DNA from 2 places in the Collinsella sp. AM43-1 genome. Region 1 is predicted to be linked to the other one. Evidence: riboswitches for the same ligand, from Rfam matches in the RefSeq annotation. Region 1 holds a riboswitch; the other holds the start of a gene.
What was found. Region 1 has a riboswitch for thiamine pyrophosphate ahead of thiC (phosphomethylpyrimidine synthase ThiC). Riboswitches for the same ligand answer to the same signal wherever they lie in the genome.
Positions count from the first base shown of each region.

Region 2: linked by a shared signal. The riboswitch ahead of thiM (hydroxyethylthiazole kinase) and the one ahead of thiC (phosphomethylpyrimidine synthase ThiC) in region 1 are both predicted to bind thiamine pyrophosphate.

Region 1 covers NZ_QSFR01000009.1:69,871-75,639, reverse strand. The annotation lists gene polA (DNA polymerase I) at 1-986, opposite strand, end outside; gene DW925_RS05925 (aminopeptidase) at 1,153-2,550, shown strand; gene DW925_RS05920 (YaaA family protein) at 2,654-3,463, shown strand; gene DW925_RS05915 (hypothetical protein) at 3,487-4,008, opposite strand; TPP riboswitch at 4,072-4,187, shown strand; gene thiC (phosphomethylpyrimidine synthase ThiC) at 4,180-5,514, shown strand; gene thiD (bifunctional hydroxymethylpyrimidine kinase/phosphomethylpyrimidine kinase) at 5,693-5,769, shown strand, end outside.
Region 2 covers NZ_QSFR01000016.1:15,022-20,790, reverse strand. The annotation lists gene DW925_RS07930 (EAL domain-containing protein) at 1-919, opposite strand, end outside; gene DW925_RS07925 (patatin family protein) at 1,239-2,108, shown strand; gene DW925_RS07920 (thiamine phosphate synthase) at 2,271-2,966, opposite strand; gene DW925_RS07915 (thiamine-binding protein) at 2,963-3,304, opposite strand; gene thiM (hydroxyethylthiazole kinase) at 3,308-4,147, opposite strand; TPP riboswitch at 4,199-4,309, opposite strand; gene DW925_RS07905 (HAD-IIB family hydrolase) at 4,473-5,381, shown strand; gene DW925_RS07900 (LysR family transcriptional regulator) at 5,392-5,769, shown strand, end outside.

The sequences.
Region 1 (5,769 bases):
ACCTCAGCCGCAACGGCGCCAAGCGCGTCGGCATCGCCGGCGGCGGCACGCGAAACGGCAGGCATCTCAAACGCGCTGCCAGCGGCCGCAGCCCCACCCTCGCCGCCAATCAGCGAGAGGAAACGGTTCTGCATGGCCGTGATGCCGAGCGTGCCCAGCGCCGCGGACACCTCGTCGGCAGAAAACGCCGGGAAGGACGTTGCGTCAAAGTCGAGCTCGACGGGCGCATCGGTGCGGATGGTCGCCACCTTACGGCTCAGCAGCGCGTCGTCGATGTGTGCACGCAGGTTCTCGCCCATCTTGCCCTTGACCTCGTCAGCGTGCGCAATGACCTCGTCCAGGCTGCCGTACTGTGCAATGAGCGCACTCGCCTTTTTGGGGCCGATGCCCGGTACGCCGGGAATGTTGTCCGACGTATCGCCCTTCAGACCGTAAAAATCGGGCACGAGCGCCGGCGTAATGCCGTGATACAGGTCGTCTACGCTCTCGGGCGTCATGATCGCCACGTCGGACAGGCCCTTGCGAGTCGAGACCACGTTAACGTGCTCGGTCACAAGCTGATACATGTCACGGTCGCCGGTCACCAGCAGCATGTCACAGCCGGCCTGCTCGCCCAGGCGCGCCATAGTGCCCAGGATGTCATCGCCTTCCCAGCCCTCGGACTGCAGAATCGGCACATTGAGCGCACCGAGCAGCTCCTTGATCATCGGAAACTGCGCATGCAGATCGGGGTCCATGGGCGGGCGTTGCGCCTTATACTGCGGCAGCATCTCCATGCGCACGCGCGGTTTGCCCTTGTCAAACGCCACGACCACACCGTCGGGGTTAAAGGCATCGATCATCTTAAGAAACATGTTCAGAAAGCCAAAGATCGCGTTGGTGGGGCGACCGTCCGGCGCGTTCATGGTGGGCGGCACGGCGTGGAAGGCGCGGTGCATGAGCGAGTTGCCGTCGATAACGGCAAAAGTGCGGCGCTTGTCAGACATATTAAATACCTCGCTTTGGACTGGGCACGGTTTGCTCACTCCAGTTTACACGCTCCCCGCCCCGCGGCCACCGCACATCAAGCTCCCCCGCCACCGTGAGCCCGCGCGTGATACGATGGCTCACGGTACATCAACCAGCACGATCGATCCGAAAGGAGCCTGCGTCATGGAGCGTCCCTGCGCATGGAAAAAGTACACGCCACAGCAAGTCGAGGAGCTCGAGGAGCTTTGCCGCGGCTATAAGCAGTTTTTGAGCGAGAACAAGACCGAGCGCCTGTGCGTCAAGACCGGTATCAAGATGGCCGAGGAGGCGGGATACGTCGACCTGGAGACTGTGATCGCCGAGGGACGCGCGCTCAAGGCCGGCGACAAGGTGTACGCCGCCAATCACGGCAAGGACCTCATGCTCGTCAACCTGGGCACCGCCCCGCTCGAGCAGGGCTTTAACATCCTGGGCGCCCACGTTGACTCGCCGCGCCTGGACCTTAAGCAGAACCCCGCCTTCGAGGCCGGCGACATGGCTTATCTCGACACGCACTACTATGGCGGCGTCAAGAGCTACCACTGGGTCGCTTCCCCGCTCGCGCTCGTAGGCGTCATCTGCAAAAAGGACGGCACCACCGTCGACATCAACATCGGCGACAAGGCCGACGATCCGGTCTTTACCATCTCCGACCTGCTGATCCACCTCTCGAGCGAGCAGATGGCCAAGCCCGCCAAGGACGCCGTCGACGCCGAGATCCTCGACGTGATCGTGGGCGGCCGCCCCGTCAAGTTTGACGAGGACGACAAGGACGCCCCCAAGGAGCCCGTCAAACAGATGTTCCTGGACATCCTCAAGGAACAGTACGACGTCGAGGAGGAGGACTTCCTCTCTGCCGAGATCGAGGTCGTGCCCGCCGGCCCCGCCCGCGACATGGGTCTCGACCGCTCCATGATCTTGGGCTATGGCCACGACGACCGCGTCTGCGCCTACCCCTCCATGCTCGCTCAGATCAACGTGGCAGACGTCGAGCGCACGAGCATCACGCTCATCGTCGACAAGGAGGAGATCGGCTCCGTGGGTGCCACCGGCATGACGAGCCGTTTCTTCGAGAACACCGTCGCCGAAATCATGACGCTCGCCGGCGAGAGCAGCCCGCTGGCCCTGCGCCGCGCACTCGCCCGCAGCCGCATGCTCTCCTCTGACGTGTCCGCCGGCTTTGACCCGGGCTACGCCGGCAAGTTCGAGACCAAGAACGCAGCCTTTATGGGTCGCGGCCTGTGCTTTAACAAATACACGGGCAGCCGCGGCAAGGGCGGCTCCAACGACGCCGACGCCGAGTACGTGGCCCTCATCCGCGACATCATGGACGAGGCGGGCGTTGACTTCCAGACCTGCGAGCTCGGCCGCGTCAACGCGGGCGGCGGCGGCACCATCGCCTACATCATGGCCGAGTACGGCATGAACGTCATCGACTCCGGCGTTGCCGTCCTGTCCATGCACGCCCTGTGGGAGGTCGCTAACAAGGCCGATATCTACGAGGCCTATCGCGGCTACAAGGCCTTCCTCGAGCGCGCCTAACCGACCCTTCATCAGTTGCGGTGAAATACGGACTAAACTGGCCCATAAACGGCCAAGACAGACCGTATTCCACCGCAACTTCCTTCTTGGCAGAGGAGAGTCCATGCTGCAGGTCATCATTTCGCCCGCCAAGCAAATGCGCGCGGCCCAAGATGCTTTTGAAGTCCAGGGCATTCCACCCTCTGCGCACGAGACGGCTCGCCTCCACCGCGCATTGCTAGATATCGAGCGGAATGAAGGCAGCGGCGGCCTGCAGGCGCTGTGGAACGTGAGTGACAAACTGCTGGGACCTTGCCTCAACACCCTGCGTGAGTTCCGGCCCATCCTGAATAACGGCGATCTTGACAATCCCGCACTCGCCCGTCACCTCTCCCCTGCCGTCATGTCCTATCACGGCATTCAATACCAGAGCATGGCGCCCGAGGTCATGGATGCCGCACAGCTCGCATGGCTGCAAGACCATCTGTGGATCCTCTCGGGCCTTTACGGATGCGCACGCCCCTTTCATGCCGTTGAACCGTATCGACTGGAGATGGGCGCGAAGCTCGCCGTCGACGATGCCCGAAACCTCTACGCGTTTTGGAGCGACAAGCTCGCGCGGGCTATCGCCCCGGCAGGCTCAAACACCACGATCGTCAACCTCGCCAGCGTAGAGTATGCCAAAGCCGTTCTGCCCCACCTCGCGGGCGACGCCACGGTCGTCACATGCCTCTTTGGCGAAGGCATCCGCAACGGCAAGCCCATCCAGCGCTCGACCGCCAGCAAAAAGGCGCGCGGCGCCATGGTGCGGTGGATGGCAGAAAACAAGCTCGAGGATACAAGCGAACTTACCGCATTCAACATCGGCTATCGTCACATCCCCGAGCTTTCAGACAAAGACTCCCTGGTTTTCATGAACGCGCGGGCACAATAGGCCCACCGTTTCCAAACACCCCGTTACTCCGCCAAGCCATCGGCCTTTGCAATCTCGCTCGTCGAGCCATCTTGATAAGTAATCTTTACGTGCTCGACCTCGGACACCGTAACACCCGCAGGAGGCTCCAGACGCCATTCCGTCAGGGCGATATCCATGGTCGTGGGGACGTCTCCCCGGTCTTTGAGCTGCACCGTCAGCGTTTTAAGCGCCACGTCGTAAGTCACGCGTTCGATTTCTTCACCAGGAATCGACCCACCACTCAACTGCAGCTGCACAAACTCGTCGCGCGGATACCAATAGTCGCCTGGAACGGCGAGCGTATTGGCATTACCGCCAGTACTCCTCACCGTCATAATCGGTAGGCTATCATCAGCCTCGAACTCCCATGCAGCGCCGCCGTGACCGCCAAACGTCCAGATACAAAAGGCAATCACCAGCACGGCAAGCACCGCAAAACCAATCGCGACAAGGCCATGGTGCGCACGGCTTTCCTCGGCCGATACATCCCATTGCGTCTCTCGATATAGATGCTTGTCTTCCATGTTCGCCTCCCCACAGGCACGCTCGTTAGGCCAATCGTACCCATTCGAGCTATACTTGAGCCCATTACATAAACGGGGAGCTTGCAGGACAAGACGGCAGGCTGAGACTGGGCGCGCCCGCCCTGACCCGCAAACCTGATATGGGTAATGCCAACGAAGGGAGCCGTGCCAATGAGCACACAGACCGAGCCCAAGCTCGTCACGCAAATCGACTTCGCCCGCGCCGGGCAGATCACGCCGCAGATGAAGGAAGTCGCCGAGCGCGAGCATCGCGACCCCGAGTACATCCGCGAGCGCGTGGCCGACGGCCGCATCGCCATTCCCGCCAACATCGTGCACATCAAAAAAGGCATGCGCGCCTTTGGTGTCGGCGAGGGCCTGTCTACTAAGGTCAACGTCAACCTGGGCATCTCGGGCGATAAAGCCGATGCCGCCGAGGAATGGAAGAAGGTCAAGATCGCCGAGGACTTTGGCGCCGACGCCATCATGGACCTTTCCAACTCGGGCAAGACGCGCCAGTTCCGCCAGCAGCTCATCGACGAGACGCCGCTCATGGTGGGCACCGTCCCCATGTACGACGCCATCGGCTACATGGAAAAGCCGCTGGTCAAGCTTACCAAGGATGACCTGTTCGAGGTCGTGCGCGCGCACGCCGAGGACGGCGTGGACTTTATGACCATCCACTGCGGCATCAACAAGTCGGTCACCAAGACCTTTAAGGAGACCGGCCGCTTGATGAACATCGTGAGCCGCGGCGGCTCGCTGCTGTTTGGCTGGATGGAGGTCACCGGCAACGAAAACCCCTTCTACGAGTACTTTGACGAGCTGCTCGAGATTTGCCACGAGTACGACGTGACGATTTCGCTCGGCGACTCCTGCCGCCCGGGCTGCCTCTACGACTCCAACGACGCCACCGAGACCGCCGAGATGATCGAGCTGGGCAAGCTGTGCAAGCGCGCTTGGGCCGCCGGCGTCCAAGTCATGGTCGAGGGCCCGGGTCACATGGCGCTCGACGAGATCGCCGCCAACATGAAACTGCAGAAGCGCCTGTGCCACAACGCCCCGTTCTATGTGCTCGGGCCGCTGGTGACCGATATCGGCGTGGGTTACGACCACATCACCGCTGCCATCGGCGGTGCCATCTCCGCCAGCTCCGGTGCCGACTTCCTGTGCTACGTGACGCCGGCCGAGCACCTGTGCCTGCCCAACGCCCAGGACGTGCTCGATGGCCTCATGGCCACTAAGATTGCCGCGCACGCCGCCGATATCGCCAAGAAGGTACCGCACGCCCGCGACATGGACGACAAGATGGGCCAGGCACGCCGCAAGCTCGACTGGGATGCCATGTGGAAGTGTGCTCTCGACCCGGTCACCGGCAAGAAACGCTACGAAGAATCCCCCGCCGCCACCGAGGGCACCTGCACCATGTGCGGCAAGATGTGCGCCGTCCGCACCGTTAACAAGGTGTTCGAAGGCACGACGATCGACCTCGGCATGGAGGACTAACTCGTCACCGGAGCCACAATCGGTAACATGGTGTTCGTCAATTGTTGACGTGTGAACATTTGCTTACATTTGCGTAAAGATTGCATCGCCCGCCCGGGTTCGACATAGAGTCGGCCCGGGCATCTTTATAATGCTGGCTTAAAGACCCATTTGATTCCGACCGAACAAGGGAGCAAACATGGATCGCAGTAAGGTACCTGCCGTCCTGTCCATCGCAGGATCCGATTCCAGCGGTGGCGCCGGCATTCAGGCCGA
Region 2 (5,769 bases), on a different contig from region 1:
CATAGAGCGAGGGGACATTTCCGTCGCCGTCGATACGAAACCCGCGAGCACGGCCGAGGATGTAGTCGCCGGCGGCATTGCGCACGCGGTACTGCATGACGTGGCGATGTTTGGAGCCGTCATAGATTTGGTCGATGTCGTTGGTATAGGCCTCAAGGTCATCGGGATGGACACGCGTTTTCCAGTAATCGTGGCAGTTGTCTATATGCTCCGAAGGAAGACCAAGATCGCGCAAGGCGCCTTGTGACCAAAGGGTTCGATGTTTGTCCAAGTTCTCGATAAAGAAATATCGGCCTTCGTTGAGCATCGAAAGGGCGTCGAAAATGCGATCGCTTATTTCGAAGTCGTCGGTGTGGGCTTGTGCGATATTGCGTCGATCAAGGTGCACGGCATGACGTAGCTTGTAGTCGTACATGCGATGGTCGGCATCGTTCGTCAAGCGATTGGGGGCTTCGCCCAGGGCGGGGTCGGCGTGTGCCACTCCGTAGCTAAACGAGTGAGGCATCTTGGAAGCGTTGTTTTCGAGCAGTACCGTTCGGCAGTGTTCCAGACGTTCGGCAAGGTCGTCCTCGGTCGCAATCGTAGATAGGATGGCGAACTCGTCGCCCCCCAGACGAAATGCCGCCTCGTCCACCTTCATATACAGTTTGAGATAGAGGCTCACCTGCAAGATATAGCGGTTGCCCTCGTCATGTCCAAAGATGTCGTTACAGTGCTTAAGGTTATCGATGTCGATAAACGCCATGGTCACGGGCAGTTCCTGCTCCCAGAGTTCCTCTAAGGAACGGGTAAAGCCGCCGCGGTTGCCAAGTCCGGTGAGCTCGTCGGTAAAGGCGGTCCTGATCAGATCGTCCTGACGCTCCAGAAGGTCACGGATGGTCTTTTCGAGCGTTTCGGTATTATTGCTGGCGTTATCCATACTGTAAGCGGCTTTCTGAGGTCGGGGCGGATTGCGTCGGGCGAGCTCGTTGTGCACATGCGTTGCTGCTCAACGCCTTGCGTGTTTCCAAGCCCCCGCCTTGCTGCGTCGTTGGGTTTATTTGTCGGTTCGTGCTCTCGGCTGATAACTACTGAGTAGTATAAACAAGTGTATGGAATTATGTAGGGGTGCCCATGTTGCGGGCGGCCATTATTCGCCAAACGGTAACGCGACGATGTTCGATGAAAATGCGACTGAGACGATATTTGTTGATGGGTATACTTGTTCCGTTTTAAAACGCAGGAACGGAGATGGTCGCATGGCACAGTCAAATATGACGAGCACGGTGGGGCTGGCGCTCGAGGGAGGCGGCTACCGCGGTATGTATACGGCGGGCGTGCTCGACGTTTGGATGGAGCACGGTTTGACCTGCGACCATATGGTGGGCGTCTCGGCGGGCGCGGCATTTGGCTACAACTTTAAATCGCGCCAGATCGGCCGCGCCATTCGCTATAACAAGGCCTATTGCGCCGACAAACGCTATGCGAGCGTGACCAGCTGGCTGCGAACCGGCGATATGTTCAATGCCGATTTTGCCTATCACGAGGTGCCCATCGAGCGCGATCCCATCGACCTGGAGGCGTATCGCGCCTGCCCCATGCGGTTTACGTGCGTGTGTACCGATATCGAGACGGGCAAGGCCGTCTACCACGACCTGCCCTATGGCGACGAGCGGGATATCGAGTGGATCCGGGCATCGTCGGCGATTCCCGTGGCGACGCGTCCTGTTGCCATCGAGGGTCGTAAGTACTTGGATGGCGGTGTTGCCGATTCCATTCCCAGCGCTTGGCTGTTTGAGCAAGGCTATGACCGCAACGTGGTGGTGCTGACGCAGCCGGCGGGCTTTGTAAAGCAGCCCAATAGCGTGATGCCTATGCTGCGTCGCGTGTATCGTCACTATCCGGAGTTTGTTGCGGCGCTTGAGCATCGGCACGAGGTCTACAATGTCACGCTCGATGACCTGGCGCGTCGCGAAGCCGCTGGCGAGATCTTTGTGGTGCGGCCGAGCGAATCGGTGAGGGTGCCGTCGCTGTGCCGCGAGCCCGATGAACTCGAGCGCATCTACCAGATCGGCCGTCGCGATGCGGAGGCGACGTTGCCCGCGCTGGAAGCGTATCTGGCGGGGTAGGGACTACGCCGGAAACTGCATCCCGTAATCAGCGTTCAGACTGGGACGCAGTTTCCCGCTGGTCCTCTATGCGGAAAGCGCATCCCAGAATGGACGTCCAAACTGGGATGCGCTTTCCGCTCTTGAAGATATGAGGCTGCGGAGCAGCCGCTCGGCATAGGTCTATGCTTGCTGCCAGGTATCGACGAGCTCCTCGGCTGCGGCGTAGGGGTCGTCGGCGCTGCAGACGGCGCTCACCACAAAGAAGCCGTCGACGCCGGTGGACTTGAGTTGCGGCAGATCGGCCGTCTTGACGCCGCCGCCCACCACAATGGGGACGGGGCTTGCCGCATGGAGGGCGGCCAGGTCCTCAAAGCTCTTGGTGATGATGGAGCCGTCGGCCGCACGTCCGCAGTCGCGCTTGGTTTCGGTCTCGTGGAGCGGGCCTACGCCCAGGTAATCGACCAGGCTCATGTCGGCGGTCTTGACGTACTCGAGCATCTCCTCGCAACGGGCCGAAAGGCCCACGATGGCATCGGGGCCCAAAAGTTTGCGGCAGACCTCGACGGGGATGTCGCTCTGGCCAACATGCACGCCGTCGACGGCAATACCCTGCTCGCGTGCGGCAAGTACGCAGTCAAGGCGGTCGTCGATCAGCAGCGCGACCTGCCCGGTTTTGCCGGCCTGAGCGATGGCCTGCGCGGCATCGCCCGTCAGTGCGATGATCTCGCGGGCGCTTGCCACCTTGGAACGCACCTGAATGCAGGTAAAGCCGGCGTCGAGCGCCTGGGCCACCACATCGCCCACGGGGCGTCCGAGGGTGTTTTCGGGGCCGAGTACCAGATAGGCCGAGATATCAAGGTTGTCGCGGATGCTCATTGTGCTTCCTCCTGCTTTTTGATCTGAGCTTCCATGCGCTCGAGCTTGCCAGTCATGCTGTCGGTAAATCCGGGTCGAATATCGGCCTTGAGCACGACTTCGGTGCGTATGCCCTTGCTCGCCAACACAAAGGTTGCGTCGCGCACGACCTGCATGACTTCGTCCCAGTCACCCTCGATCTCGGTGAACATCGAGGTGGTGCGGTTGGGAAGGCCGCTCTCGCGAATGACGCGTACGACCTCGGCGACCTCGGCGGACAGCTCGTCGCCGGTGCCGCACGGGGCGATGGCTACGGCGACGAGCGTGTTCATACCGGCATTGGTTGCGGGCTCGGACATGCCTTATGCCTCCTCGAGCTCGAGTTGGTTATCGGCAATGTCCTGGGCGGTCGCGCGGTAGAGCTCGTCGATAAAGGCGACCTTAAAGCTTGCCGGGGCATCGGCAACGGCGGCGGCACGCGTGCCGGCAACGTTGTAGGCGGCGGTGCCGCAGATGGCCGCCGTAAACGGTTCGGCGGCGCAGGCATACACGGCCAGCACGCCGCCCTGCGAGCAACCGCAGCCGGTGATTTTGGACATGAGCGGGCTGCCGCCGTGGGACTTGGCCACGGTCGTGCCGTCGGTAATCAGGTCGACTTCGCCCGAGACCACAACGGCGCCGCCGGTGTAGCGGGCGAGCGCCACGGCGGCGCCGCGGGCGGCGTCTACCGTGTCGGTGGTATCGACACCGCGCACGCGACTCAGATCGGCCGCTTCGCCCTCAAGGCCCCACAGGCCGGCGAGCGCGATAATCTCGGAGGCATTGCCGCGCACGATGGCGGGTTTGTACTGCTTGAGTTCGTTTACCAGTTGGGTGCGCAGGCTGCCGATGCCCAGGCCCACCGGATCGAGCACCCAGGGCTTGCCGGCGTCGTGTGCCGCCTTGGCCGCGCGGGGAATCGTCTGCTCGTAGATGGGGAAGAGTGTGCCCATGTTCAGATAGATGGCGCCGCCGCCGGCAACGAGCGCCTCGCCCTCGTCGGGCAGATAGACCATGGCGGCCGATCCGCCCACGGCGAGCTGCGCGTTGGCGACAAAGTCAATCGTCACCGTGTTGGTGATGGAGCCCGCCATCGGATTGTTGGCACGAATCTCCTCCACGGCCTTGACCACGTTTTGCTTGAGCTGTTTCGAATCGATCACTGCACATGCCTCCTTGGCATAGAAAAGGGGCGCTGTGCATAGACAGCGCCCCTAAAAAGGCGGCATGCTCCCTACGCCAGCATTAACTGACAGGTTCAAAGGATTGGGCCCCATGCCCTCTCAGCCTTGTGGTTTGCACCGCCGGCACTCCCGCATCGAATCTGTTGTTCCCTATACTAGCGCACCTGCCAAAAAGGGACAGGTTTATTTTGGCAGGTAACAACTGGGGCTTTGCGTTTTCCCAGATAAAACCTGCCAATATAAACCTGTCTCTTTTTGGCAGGTCGGTACAATAGACGGGATTAAGAATGACCGAGGGGGCCTTATGATTAAACTTGTGCTGACCGATATGGACGATACGCTGATTCCAGCCGGGCATGACGGCGCCAGCGACTACGCCATCGAGGGCATTCATGCCATGCAGGCGGCGGGTCTGCACTTTGGCCCGGTTTCGGGTCGCCAGCCCTCCGCGATGGGCTGGATGTTCCGCAATCGCGCCGAGTGCTTCTCGACCGGCGCGTTCTGCAACGGCCAGGTCATGTTTGTGGACGGCGAGGTGGTAGCCTCGCATGCGACCGACAACGCCGCCCTTATGCGCTTGGCTGACTACTTGGAGCAAGAGACCGACGATACGTATCTGAAGGTCTACGGCCTGGGTGATGACTTTTGGGGCAACGATGCCTATTGTGTGACGAGTGACCCCGAGCGCGTGCGCCGCGCCATGGAGTCGGGCGGCAACGCATGGCTCAAGGGCGAAGAGGCCCCGTGCCGTCCTGTCGTCGATGACGCGTCGGTGTTCAAGGCGAATATCTGGAGTGCTCGTTCGCGTGAGGAGCTCGCGGAGCTACGCGAGCGCGTTGCCGCTGAGGTGCCGGAACTCTCGCTCGTGTTTCCCAACAATCGTGTGCGCCTGTTCGACATTCTTCCAGCAGGTTGGGACAAGGGTTGCGCTGCGCTGGAGCTGGCGCGCGCTTTGGACCTGACGTCCGACGAGGTGGCCGTATTTGGCGATTCCGATAACGACCTGCCCATGATCGGTGCCGTCCCCAACTCCGTTACAGTCGCCAATGCCAACGAGGCCGTCACGGCTGCCGCGCGCTGGCATATCGGCGCTGCGGCAGACGATGCGGTTGCCGGGGCTCTGCATCAGATTGCCGCCTGCGCCGCGACGGGGGAGATGCCGTCGTTTATGCGTCAGGCAGATGCGGCGGGTTCGGGTTTCGCGGACGTCTAGGGAGGCCATCATGAAGCTTCAACAGCTCAGGTATGTCGTCAAAGTTGCCGAATGCGGCAGCATCACCGAGGCCTCGCGCCGGCTCTTTGTGTCGCAGCCTTCGATTACCGCGTCGATCCGCGATCTCGAAAACGAGATGGGTGTGCACATCTTTGAGCGCACCAACAAGGGTGTCATTGTGTCCGAGGAGGGCGAGACCTTCTTGGGCTACGCGCGCCAGGTGCTCGATCAGGCGGATCTGCTCGAAGGCAAGTACAAGGGCGCGTCCGAGCAGGTGCCGCACTTTAGTGTGAGCTGCCAGCATTATTCCTTTGCCGTTAATGCGTTTGTCGATGTAATCCGCGAGTTCGATGCCGCGCGCTACGACTTTACCCTGCGCGAGGAGCAG